DNA from 2 places in the Pseudovibrio sp. Ad46 genome. Region 1 is predicted to be linked to the other one. Evidence: riboswitches for the same ligand, from Rfam matches in the RefSeq annotation. Region 1 holds a riboswitch; the other holds the start of a gene.
The links. A riboswitch is a leader RNA that binds a small molecule or an ion and turns the genes downstream of it on or off. The one in region 1 is predicted to bind thiamine pyrophosphate.
Positions count from the first base shown of each region.

Region 2: linked by a shared signal. The riboswitch ahead of PsAD46_RS25500 (ABC transporter permease) and the one ahead of thiC (phosphomethylpyrimidine synthase ThiC) in region 1 are both predicted to bind thiamine pyrophosphate.

Region 1 covers NZ_LMCG01000019.1:29,102-35,114, forward strand. The annotation lists gene PsAD46_RS04540 (thiamine phosphate synthase) at 1-128, opposite strand, end outside; gene PsAD46_RS04545 (thiazole synthase) at 128-895, opposite strand; gene thiS (sulfur carrier protein ThiS) at 897-1,094, opposite strand; gene PsAD46_RS04555 (FAD-dependent oxidoreductase) at 1,091-2,032, opposite strand; gene thiC (phosphomethylpyrimidine synthase ThiC) at 2,029-3,849, opposite strand; TPP riboswitch at 3,944-4,064, opposite strand; gene PsAD46_RS04565 (hypothetical protein) at 4,248-6,013, shown strand, end outside.
Region 2 covers NZ_LMCG01000081.1:43,093-49,105, reverse strand. The annotation lists gene PsAD46_RS25505 (hypothetical protein) at 1-1,607, shown strand, start outside; TPP riboswitch at 1,737-1,844, shown strand; gene PsAD46_RS25500 (ABC transporter permease) at 1,971-2,729, shown strand; gene PsAD46_RS25495 (ABC transporter substrate-binding protein) at 2,756-3,694, shown strand; gene PsAD46_RS25490 (CHASE2 domain-containing protein) at 3,767-5,830, opposite strand.

The sequences.
Region 1 (6,013 bases):
TGTGCAATTTGCAGACGAACAACTTGTTCAGGTTGGTCTTTGATCCTCAGTTGAACAAGCTTCACGCCGTGAGGGACAAGCTTTTCAATCCAGTCCGCGTCTCCGGCAATCAGATAAAACCGTTCCATCAGATCAACTCCGCCATGCCAAGGATTGGGGTAGAGGGAACCGCCATGTCGCGCGGGTCCATTGGGTCTGCTATGTATCCATTGCGCCCTGCTTCAATTGCCTGCGCCATTGCCTGCGCCATCAAAACCGGGTCACCCGCTTTGGCAACTGCGGTATTGAGCAGAACAGCATCCATGCCAAGCTCCATTGCACGCGTGGCGTCAGAGGGACGCCCAATACCAGCATCCACGATCAAGGGTACATCCGGAAAATGCGCTCGCATGGCCCGCAAGGCCTCGGGATTTCGCAGGCCCTGACCAGACCCGATGGGAGCCCCCCACGGCATCAGCAGTTCGCATCCGGCTTCCAACAGCTTTTCGCCAACCACAAGATCATCAGTCGTGTATGGAAACACCTTGAAACCATCTGCACAGAGAAGCCTCGCAGCTTCGACCAACCCAAACACATCGGGCTGTAAGGTGTCTGAGTTGCCGATAACCTCTAGCTTGATCCAGTCAGTTCCAAACAACTCGCGAGCCATCTGTGCAGTAACAACGGCTTCTTGCACGCTATGGCACCCAGCGGTGTTGGGCAGAATTCTGCAGCCACTATCTTTCAATAGCCCCCAGAAACCAGCCCCAGAACCGTCAGCGGTTTCGCGTCGCAAAGAGACTGTGATGATCTCTGCCCTGCTGGTCTCAATTGCTTTTTGTAGCACAGCAGGAGAAGGGTATTGCGCTGTCCCGAGCAACAGCCGGGAACTGATGTCTGTACCATAAAGCTGCATGTTACCCTCCCTGCATAGGCGCAAGAACTTCCAGTCGATCGCCTTCTGAAAGGGATGTCTCAGAGTAGTCCTCACGAGGGACAAAACGGCCGTTCAAAGCCGTCGCAACAGCGGGGCTGATGAACTCCAGCTCCGTAAGAGCATCCTCCAACGTTTCGTTGGTGACGTCGCGTGGTTCTGCATTCACGATGATCTTCATGCGCAAGCCTCCTTCAAAAGATGTTGTGCTGCTTGCTGTGCCAGTGCTGGTGCAAGCAAAAAGCCGTGGCGGTAAAGCCCGTTGAGGTGGAGAGACCCGTCATGCTCGACCAGTCGAGGCAAGTTGTCTGGAAACGCTGGACGCAATCCCGCTCCAATTTCAACCACACTGGCCTCGGCAAAGGCAGGGTGAATGGCAAAGGCTGCGCTCAGCATTTCTGTAAGGGATCGTAGGGTAGGAGGACGGTCAGAGTTACTCTCCACCATCGTTCCGCCAATCATGAACAACCCATCAGCCCGCGGCACCAGATAAAGCGGCATACGTGGGTGTAAGAGCCGGATGACACGGGAAAGCTGAACCTCAGGACAATGCAAAATCGCCATCTCACCGCGCACAGCCCGCAAGTCAGGAAGGCTGGATGCGGTTGCTGTGCAATTGAGATTGACCCGCGCAGGTGCAGTCCTTCCATATTGGATCTCTACCCCAAGCTCCTGAACAACGCCTGTCAGGTCAGCCAGTGCCTGCCGTGGATCCAGATGCGCCTCCTCTTTGAAAAACAGCCCGCGCTCAAAGCGTCCAGCCAATGCTGGCTCCAGCTCTGAGATCGCTTGACCGTTCACCTCGGTAAAGTGTGAGGTCCGCCGTGCAAAACGGGTCAGCTCGGCCTGATCGCGCGGCGGAGTAACCACCAGCGTTCCGTGCCGGGTAACAAGCGTTACCTGAGACCACCAATCAGCGGCCTGCACCCCAAGTGTAACAACGTCTTCTTCTGCACTTTCCCGTTCGCAAAACGGAGCAAGCATGCCGCCGGCAAACCGTGCGACACTGCTTTCGCCCGGTTTAGCGGATTTTTCAAAGATAGTGACGGATGCACCGCTCTTTGCCAGCTCATAGGCGGAAGCCAGCCCCGCAAGGCCAGCTCCTGCAATCGTAATCACTGCTCTGTTCCTTCAAGTGGCAGATACAGTTTACCGCCTTCCCGGAACTTGGCCGCCATAGCCTCCATGCCTTCCTTCTGCGCTTCCGCGCGGATGTCATGGGAGATCCGCATAGAGCAGAACTTCGGTCCGCACATAGAACAGAAATGAGCCACTTTATGCGCATCTTTCGGCAACGTTTCATCGTGGAACTCTCGCGCAGTATCCGGATCGAGAGAAAGGTTGAACTGATCCTCCCAACGGAATTCAAAGCGTGCACGGGACAAGGCATCATCCCGGCGCTGGGCACCCGGCAATCCTTTCGCAAGATCAGCGGCGTGAGCTGCAATCTTATAGGTAATCACACCGGTTTTCACATCATCCCGGTCCGGCAACCCTAAATGCTCTTTCGGTGTCACATAGCAAAGCATGGCGCAGCCAAACCACCCGATCATCGCAGCACCGATGCCGGAGGTGATGTGATCATATCCGGGCGCGATATCCGTGGTGAGAGGGCCAAGCGTGTAAAACGGTGCTTCATGGCAGCATTCCAGCTGCTTATCCATGTTCTCTTTGATCTTGTGCATGGCCACATGACCCGGGCCTTCAATCATCACCTGACAATCCTTGGCCCATGCAATCTTGGTCAGCTCCCCAAGCGTCTCCAACTCGGCAAACTGGGCTTCATCATTTGCATCTGCAATGGAACCCGGACGCAATCCATCACCAAGAGAAAACGCCACATCGTACTGGCGGCAAATATCGCAGATCTCGTCAAAGTGCTCATAGAGGAAGCTGTCTTTGTGATGATGTAGACACCACTTCGCCATGATGGAACCGCCACGGGAGACAATCCCCGTCACGCGATTAACGGTCATCGGCACCATGTGAAGGCGCACGCCAGCATGGATGGTGAAGTAATCAACCCCTTGCTCTGCCTGCTCAATCAACGTGTCGCGGAAGATTTCCCAAGTCAGATCTTCCGCAACTCCATTCACCTTCTCAAGTGCCTGATAAAGCGGGACGGTCCCAATCGGTACAGGACTGTTGCGGATGATCCATTCACGGGTGTTGTGAATGTTACGACCGGTAGACAGATCCATCACCGTGTCAGCGCCCCAGCGGATCGACCACACCATCTTGTCGACTTCCTCTTCCATGGAGGAGGTAACAGCAGATGTACCCATATTGGCGTTGATCTTGACCAGAAAGTTCCGCCCGATGATCATCGGCTCACTCTCAGGGTGGTTGATGTTCGACGGAATGATCGCGCGGCCAGCTGCCACTTCATCACGTACAAACTCTGGTGTTACATAATCTGGAATGCTCGCACCCCAGTCATTGCCACACCGCTCTTCTGCAACCGCTTCCCGCAACTGGTTTTCGCGGATGGCGATAAACTCCATCTCCGGTGTGATAATGCCAGCGCGGGCATAAGCCAGCTGGGTGACGGCTTTACCGTCCTTTCCGCGCAAGGGGCGAGGCTTCACCGGAAACTCAGGAACAAGCCGGTCGCCTTTCACAAAACCATTGTCTTCAGGTTTAATCTCGCGGCCATCATACTCCTCAGTGTCACCGCGCACCTCAATCCACTTGCGCCGTAGAGCAGGCAAACCTTCAGAAATATTCGTTGTTGCCGTTGGGTCTGTGTATGGGCCGGAACTATCATAGACTGGCAGCGGTGGTTCACCTGCTGTCGGGTGAACGCTGATTTCGCGCATGGGCACAAGCACGTCTTCGTGCAAGCTGCCACGAACATAGATTTTGCGCGCTGCTGGCAAAGCGCCTGTGGTGATGGATGGGTTCGGCGTCGTCATAATGGTGCTCCTCAAGTTCATAACTCGAAAAAGACACCAGATGAGTTTTGGCTGGGAAACGGCAGAAAGAACTTCTGCTGCTAAGATCGCGGTTGTTACACTGGCCCTTCAAACAGGCCCCGCGACCCGTGCTTCCTACGCCAGTATCAACTGGGTCAGGTTCTAAGGGTCGCGTCGCCGAGCTTGCGCTCTGTCAGCCTCTCAGTCTCCTTGGTGAGACTCCCCTGCAGACATGATTTTGCTAGAACGATTATGAACTAGTGTCAAGGCAGGTTCGGTTCAGGCGAGGTTCAGAAATCTTTTGTAAGTTGGATTTTATGAGAGGGGAGTCGCTGACACTTATTGGATTTTGCGGTTTGCGTTCCTATCTCTCATCTAAGAATTTCACATCTGGATATCGCGAAAAATAATATCAACGAATGCTTGAAAACTATTCTCTCCCATCCGTTTTAGCTGGCCCGATCTTGCGTCGACTGGAAACCTCACGTTTAACATTCTGGCTCGCAGTGCGCGCTCCGGCAGATGTGAAACTGGATTTGCTCCCACAAGGCCGTGAGCCGCAAACCTACGAGCTGACGAAAGCGCAAACTGAGGTAAACCTGATCTCAGCAGGGGTACATCTCCATTACCTCCTGATCGATCTACCTCTCCAAAGCCCTCTACCGCATGACACTTGGATCAGTTACCGCCTTGCTCTGCGTATGGAGGATGATGAGGAGGCTGGGTGGCAGGATCATTCCGTATGGGCTCCTGATCTCTGCTATGAAAATCAGGAACTCCCAGGCTTTCTGCTAAGCTCAAAAGTTTCCTCACTCCTGCACGGGTCTTGCCGCAAACCACATCACGAATCCGGCGATGGTCTGGTCGCAGCTGATCTGTTTCTGGCAAAGCACATCAGAGCTGAGAAGGGCACCAAAGTTGATAAGGAAAAATGGCCAGCTGCCCTCGTGATGAGTGGCGATCAGATTTACTCAGATGATGTTGCTGGCCCCATGCTGCGAGCTATCCATGTGCTTATCGAAAAACTCGGTATCACTGAGGAACAGCTGGCGGGCTTGGAAAGCAAAGTGCCTGATAAGGCATCAGATTTCTACCAGCACGGCGACACCTACTACCGCCGCGAAAAATTTCTCCCAAGTCTGGAGAAAAACCGAAAGCTCTGGCTTGTCTTGTTCGGTGGCGTAGAAAAACCGATCTTCACTGCTGATCACGCCCATAACCATCTGATCACACTTGCTGAATTCTTGGCAATGTACCTCCTCGTCTGGTCTCCGGCGCTATGGGGACTGGTTGAGACAGATGCCCCCGAAGGACTGACACCAGAAGAAGCAGAGCTCTATGAGAGCGAACAGAAAATCCTGAAGGAGTTTGTTGTTGGCCTCAGTCAGGTGCGCCGCCTGTTTGCCCATCTTCCGGTCGCGATGATCTTTGATGACCATGATGTCACTGATGATTGGAACCTCAACCGTGACTGGGAAGAGACCGCCTACGGCCATCCGTTCTCCCGACGGATCATTGGCAATGCCTTGTGCGCCTATATGCTCAATCAGGGGTGGGGCAACCGACCTGAAGCGTTCTCAGGTGGAACACTTGAAGCGATGACGCAAGCTGTCACAGTGCCAGGCACAAACAGCTACGATGAGTTTCTGGATCACCTCTTCGCCTTTGAAAACTGGGACTATCACTGGGAACTAGACCCACCACTGCTGGTGCTGGATACGCGCACACGTCGATGGAGATCAGAGCGGGCAGGATATCTACCCTCGGGTCTTCTGGACTGGGAAGCGGTCACAGATTTACAACGATCTCTGCGCGGAAAAGACGCCGTGCTACTCGTCTCCGCAGCTCCGATCTTCGGCGTAAAGCTGATCGAAACGCTGCAGAAGCTGCTCACGTTCATGGGCAAGCCGCTCATGGTGGATGCGGAATACTGGATGGCACATCCGGGAACGGCAGATGGCATTTTGAACGTGTTCCGCCACCGCAAAACGCCAGATCGCTTTACGATCCTTTCCGGTGATGTGCACTACTCCTTTGTTTACGATGTCGAGTTGCGCGGACACTCTCGTGGGCCTGACATCTGGCAAATCTGCAGCAGTGGCATCAAAAACGAGTTCCCGGCCAAACTGCTTGATAAACTCGACCATCTGAACCGCTGGCTCTATGCGCCTCGCTCTCCCTTGAA
Region 2 (6,013 bases), on a different contig from region 1:
AGCTGAAGCTTGAAGAGGCCATTCGTAAGGTCGAAGCGGAAGCTGCTCGTGAGTCTCTCGGGTTGGGGCGGTCTAAAACCACCCCAGCTCCAAGTGCTCCAAAACCTGCAGCTCCAGAAATCTCTGCTGCATCTTCACCTGCTGGCGATACGCCTAAGGCAGGTACAAAGGCCGATACTCCAGCGCGCGATGAGCCAAAAGCACCTGCTGCTAAAGCAGACGTGTTTAAAGAGGCGGTTCGTGCCGCGCAGGATCTCGGCAACGCCGCTCATCAGGCCAATCAGATGGCGCGTGATCAGCTGCCTGAATCTGCCAGCGAGCGCAAAGAGCCTGACCTTGGCTCTATGGATGACAAAGAGACGGGTGAACCTGCTGCGTCTCTGCCAACCAAAGGTGCTGTTGAGACGAGCGCAGAAGAGCGCTCCTGGGTGCCGGGTGAGGCACGTCGCACTAAGCTGGAAACAAAAGGTAAGTCGCGTCCTGAGATCGATGAGCCTGCCAAGGTTAAGCCAAAGACGAGCCGTAAACCTGCTTCCTCCCGCAAGCCAGCCGTTGCGCAGCGCGTTGGTGATGCGATTGAGCAGGAAGAAGGGCTGAAGCCTTCCAACACATCGGGTATTGTCGGCATCATTGTGGTCATACTGATAATCTTGGGCGTTACCGCAGGTGTCTATAGTCTGCGCGATGTTATTCTCTCTTTGGTTCTTCCAGTTGAAACCGGTGAGACTGTTGCGCCAGAGAGCGCACCTTCGAATGAAGATGAGCCGCTTCGGGTTCAGCCGGAACGCACGCCGAAGAAGAACACTGACCGCTTGTTGCCATCTGATGAAGGGGCAAAGGTTTCTCCGGATGCGACACGGGTTCAGACGACCCGGATTACCCGGAATTCATCCAGCGCTGCGCCAACCGAGACAACAACTGAGCCTCCAGTCGTGCGTGTGGTTGAAACTCCAGCAGCACCGGCAGAAGACACATCTTCTGAGCAGGTTTTGCCGGTGACGGAACCTGCTCAGCAAAGTACTGCAGTTGAGACCAATTCTGTTCCGCCAGCTGAAACCATTGGAACGGAAGCTGCGGTTTCTCCTGTTGCACAACAGAGCATACTTTACGAAGAGGCTTTGACGCCGGGTGCAGCAGGTTCTGCATCACGCGGGAACGTTGTTTGGTCATTGGATGAAGCTAATGGCGATTCTGTCATCAAGGCTGTTGCTACGCTGCCATCTCGTAACTTCTCTGTTGAGATGACGTTGAAGCCGAATAGCGATCAATCTTTGCCAGCCAGCCATCTGCTTGAGCTGAACTTCATCTTCCCAGAAGGGTTTGATGGCAAAGGTGTTGAGAAGGTGCCTGGCCTGATCCTGAAGAAGACAGAGTCCGAAGCAGGTGACCCGCTTGATGGTGCTGCCGTGAAGGTTTCTGACACTCTCTTCTGGATTGCGCTGTCTGACAGTGATGATGAAAAAGCGAAGAACCTGAAGCGTCTTGCTGAGCGTGAGTGGATTGATGTTCCACTGCTGTACAACAGCGGTCGCCGTGCAATGTTGACCTTTGAAAAAGGCACAACCGGCAACAAAGTTATCGCACAGGCAATCAAGAGCTGGAAGTAATCTAGTTTCAGCTGTTTAGCTTAGATTTCAAAGGCCTTGGCTCTCTTTGGGCTGAGGCCTTTTTCATTATGCAGTCGTCCATCAGAGTAAAATCTGCTTGCATCCTTCAGCAGAAACGCGCATGTTCCTTGCTATTCCGAGGGGTGCTTTTCTTTCGAAAAGCTGAGATTGCGATGAGCTAAACCCTTTGAACCTGATCCGGGTAATGCCGGCGAAGGGACGGGACCTGAGCCATTCTTCCCGGATCTCCATGTTTGCATTTTGCTGTAACGGGAGCTCCTGTGCTGAAAACATCCCAGAGAGCTAATGTAGCTCCGTTCTTCCGCCTGTTTGTGATGCCCAATACCATTGTTGGGAGTCTGCATGCTGAAGCGAGCTTTGAAACGAATTCTCCGAAGTCTTTTCGGGATTTTGCTTTTTATCGCCATTTGGGAAAGTGTGGTTCGGATTGGAGAGTTTCCTCCGTTTCTCTTGCCAGGTCCGGCGGCGGTTTTTTCCGCTTTTCTCAATCAGGGCGTCTTTCTGCTGCATCATGCAGGCATTACCGCTTGGGAGACTGTTCTCGGTTTTCTCTTTGGTGTGAGCGCTGGAGCTTCGCTGGCTGTTTTGCTGGCAGTGTCTCCTCGGATACGCCTGTTTCTGCTGCCTCCGATTGCAGCGACCCAATCTCTTCCTGTGTTTGCAATTGCACCGCTTCTGGTGCTGTGGTTCGGCTTTGGGCTCGCCTCCAAGGTTGTGATGGCCGTGATTGTGATCTTCTTTTCTGTGACCTCGACCTTCTTCGATGGTTTGCGCAGGACTGATCAATCACTGCTCGACCTTGGCAAGCTGCACGGTCTGAACCGCTGGCAAACACTTCGCTACATTCGCATTCCAGCCGCCTTGCCATCTCTGGCTTCTGGTATGCGCATTGCAGCGGTGTTCGCTCCTATTGGGGCGGTGGTTGGAGAGTGGGTTGGTGCAAAAGGGGGACTAGCTTTCATCATGTTGCAATCCAATGCACGCATGCAAACAGCGACGATGTTTGCGGCGTTGATTTTGCTTGCGGTGATGGTGTTGAGCCTGAGGGCAGTTGTTGAGTTCGCCACTTCTCGGATGATCTATTGGCAGAAAGAGATCTAGGTCTCAGAGTATGAGGACGTAACCTTATGAAAAAACTAGGTATGCTGTTTGGTGCGGCAATGCTTGCGAGCACGCTTCAAGTGCAAGCAGCGGACAAGCTGACTGTGTTGCTGGATTGGTTTGCGAATCCAGACCATGCACCAATCGTGGTTGCCAAGGCACGGGGTTTCTTTGAAAATGAGGGCCTTGATGTTGAGCTGATTGAGCCTGCTGATCCTTCCATGCCACCAAAGCTTGTTGCAGCAGGGCAGGGTGATATTGCGGTTTCCTATCAGCAGACGTTGCACCCTCAGATTGATGAGGGCATGCCGTTGATGCGGATCGGGACGCTGGTCTCTACACCTCTGAACACGCTAATTGTTTTGGAAAACGGACCGATCAAGGAGATTGCAGACCTGAAAGGCAAGCGTATTGGTTATTCCACATCCGGGTTTGAGAACGCCATGCTTGGGAAGATGCTTTCCAATGCAGGTCTAAGTTCTGATGATGTGGAGCTGATCAACGTAAACTTCTCGCTCTCACCATCTTTGATGGCTGGGCAGGTTGATGCGGTGATTGGTGGTTATCGTAACTTCGAGCTGAACCAGATGGAGATTGAAGGTGCGAAAGGTCGCGCGTTTTATCCTGAAGAGAACGGTGTGCCTGTCTATGATGAGCTGATTTATGTGGCTCACAAAGACAAGCTGGATGATCCGCGTTTGAAGAAGTTCATCAATGCGATTGAGGCAGCTACCGTTTATCTGCTTAATAATCCGCAGGACTCCTGGAAGAGCTTCCTTGAGATCTATCCAAATCTGGATGATGAGCTGAACAAGCGTGCCTGGGCGGATACTCTGCCGCGTTTTGCCAGCCGTCCAGCTGCTTTGGACAATGGTCGCTATGAACGGTTTGCAAATTTTCTGATTGAGCAGGGGCTCATTAAAACAGCGCCTCCAGTTGAAACCTACGCGGTTGAACTGCGCTAACCGGTATAGGTCTAAACTAAAATTTGAGCCTCCGAGTTTCGGGGGCTCTTTTTATTTGCAGGCCAAATGCCGTTATTGCGCTGCATCCTTGACCGCTTCGTGTTGAGCCAGATCGCTAAGGATGTATTTCTCAAAAGCAGCATAGATGGTGTTGTACTCGCCCTCAGAGAGTGATTTGCATTCATCTACCAGTGTCAGGGCTTTCTTCTTGTCATTCTCCTCAAACAGCGCGAAGACCATGTTGCAGTGGACGTTCTTGAGCTTGAGGAAGTTTTCTGAGAAGGCGAGCGACGGATCACCTAGCAACGCAAACGAACGCATCTGGTAACGGCTGGTTTTGACTGGAATTGTCTCCAAAGCTGCCAGTTCAGGCATCTGACCGCGTGTGGTTTCGCACATAAGAACGCTATGACCGGCATCTTTGCAATGACGGGCTAAATCTTCTGCTAAATCAACGCATTTACCGAGCGGGGCGTACCTGAAATGACGCCGTGTACCTGTTTCGCCAAGCGTTGCCAGGCCGGTTGAGATGCCGATATCGATTGTGACCGCGTGGTCCTTCATATTTTTCTGGTTGAAGTTGAACCGGTCCTTGAGATTGAAGCGCTTCATTTGCTTCTGCATTTCAATCGCTGTTCGACCGGCATGAGCAGCGTGGAATGGATCATCGAGCGGCGCGTTCCAGTAAGCGTTCAAGCCGGATGTGCTCAGCGTGTTCAGTGTACCATCGTGGATATGCACTTCATCGAGATGAGCTGTTTGGAAGCCGTTGGAGAAGCCTGCGAGATCCTGAGGAGACAAACCCTCATAATACCGGTGAAAGTGCCTCAAACGTGTCGAGAGGCTCGTGATTTCACGTTGCTGACCCTCAAGAGGGAGTTGCTCTGACTTCGCGAGTACTTTTTGCATTTGTTTGGGAGAAAGAATTCCTGCAAATCGTTCAGTTGTTTGGTTTCTGTGACTCTTGAATGTCACACGCCGGATTGTGCAGGAGAAAGCGAATATCAGCAGGACAACGAAGGATGGGAAGAATGGCTCAAGGACGGTGTTTTGCAGAGCGAATTGGTGGAATGCAACTCCGTTGATGACCAAGACAGCGACGCCTGTAAGTGACAGACTTAACCAGAAACCTTGCGTGGCGGATATGATCGCAATGGCGATGCCAAATCCGATTAGTGCCAGGATTTCAGCATATTGTGCCCAGGTGGATACATTGAGGAAGTTGCCAGACTGAAGTGTTTGCAGTGCCTGTGCATGTCGTTCTGAACTTCTGTCCTGAGTGCCTATGACGAACTGACTTCCAGAAGCTGGTGGCCAGAGTTTGGAGGATACTCTGTTCTTTAAGACATCGCTCGCCGCAAGGATGAAATTGCTGGCATTGTTTGTTTTGAACACCAGCATTTCCGTCTCTTCAGTGACAGGAATTTGGATATCAGTGCTTTTTAGCTGATAGCCATCTTCTGCTTGCGTGACTTGGAACGGTTGCGTGTTTGTCTGATTGGACAGGCTCCATGCCGCTAATGCGAGAGATGGCAACTGCGCTGTGTCGCTTTGGAGTTGAAGTGGATAGAACAGCGCATTTGAACCGTATGCGTATTGGGTGTCGCTTTGATACCCTGTGGCCTGCGAGAACCTTATGTAGTTGGAAAGAGGAGGTTTTTCAGCTACGGCCTCGCTCAACGGTCTGCTGAGCAGGACTGGGTAATGAGAGATGATGGTTTGTAAGAGCAGGTCGTGATTTGGATAAGTTGCCCTCAAGGAGGGCTGCAGATCGTCGTAGATTCTACTTCTTAAGGTGGGGGAGGTTGGATCGGCTTTTCTGAAGTCTGCATCTATAATCAGAAGCTTGGGATTATACTCCCCCAGTTTTTGAAGGATTTGTGCAAGCTCCAGACGCTGATATATCGGCTCCTGCGTTTGCTGGATTGATTCTGGCGTAAGATGGATCGTGTAAACTGGCGGCGTAGAAGTTGTGTTTGGCCATGCCAATTGCAGCGCGTTTTGGCTGAGATATCCGACGTTATCCAGTACCTGCGGGTATAGGGTACGGACAAGTATTGCTATTGCAATGAATAGACAGGATACAACCGCTGCAAGTGCACGGTTGGTTTGTGACAGCCAGCTAGAGCCGAACATGTAATTCCCCCCAAAAGGGGAAGTGACCCAACTCACATAAATTCCCCTCATCATTAACCTTAGGAAAGCTCTGAGGGGACGACAAGCTTAGCTGTTTATTTAAAAGGGTGTTCCTACAGTTGATTTGTATTTTAAGTTAATTCAACTCAACTTTTATGCAGCTGAGCGTCTTAAAGCACTTTG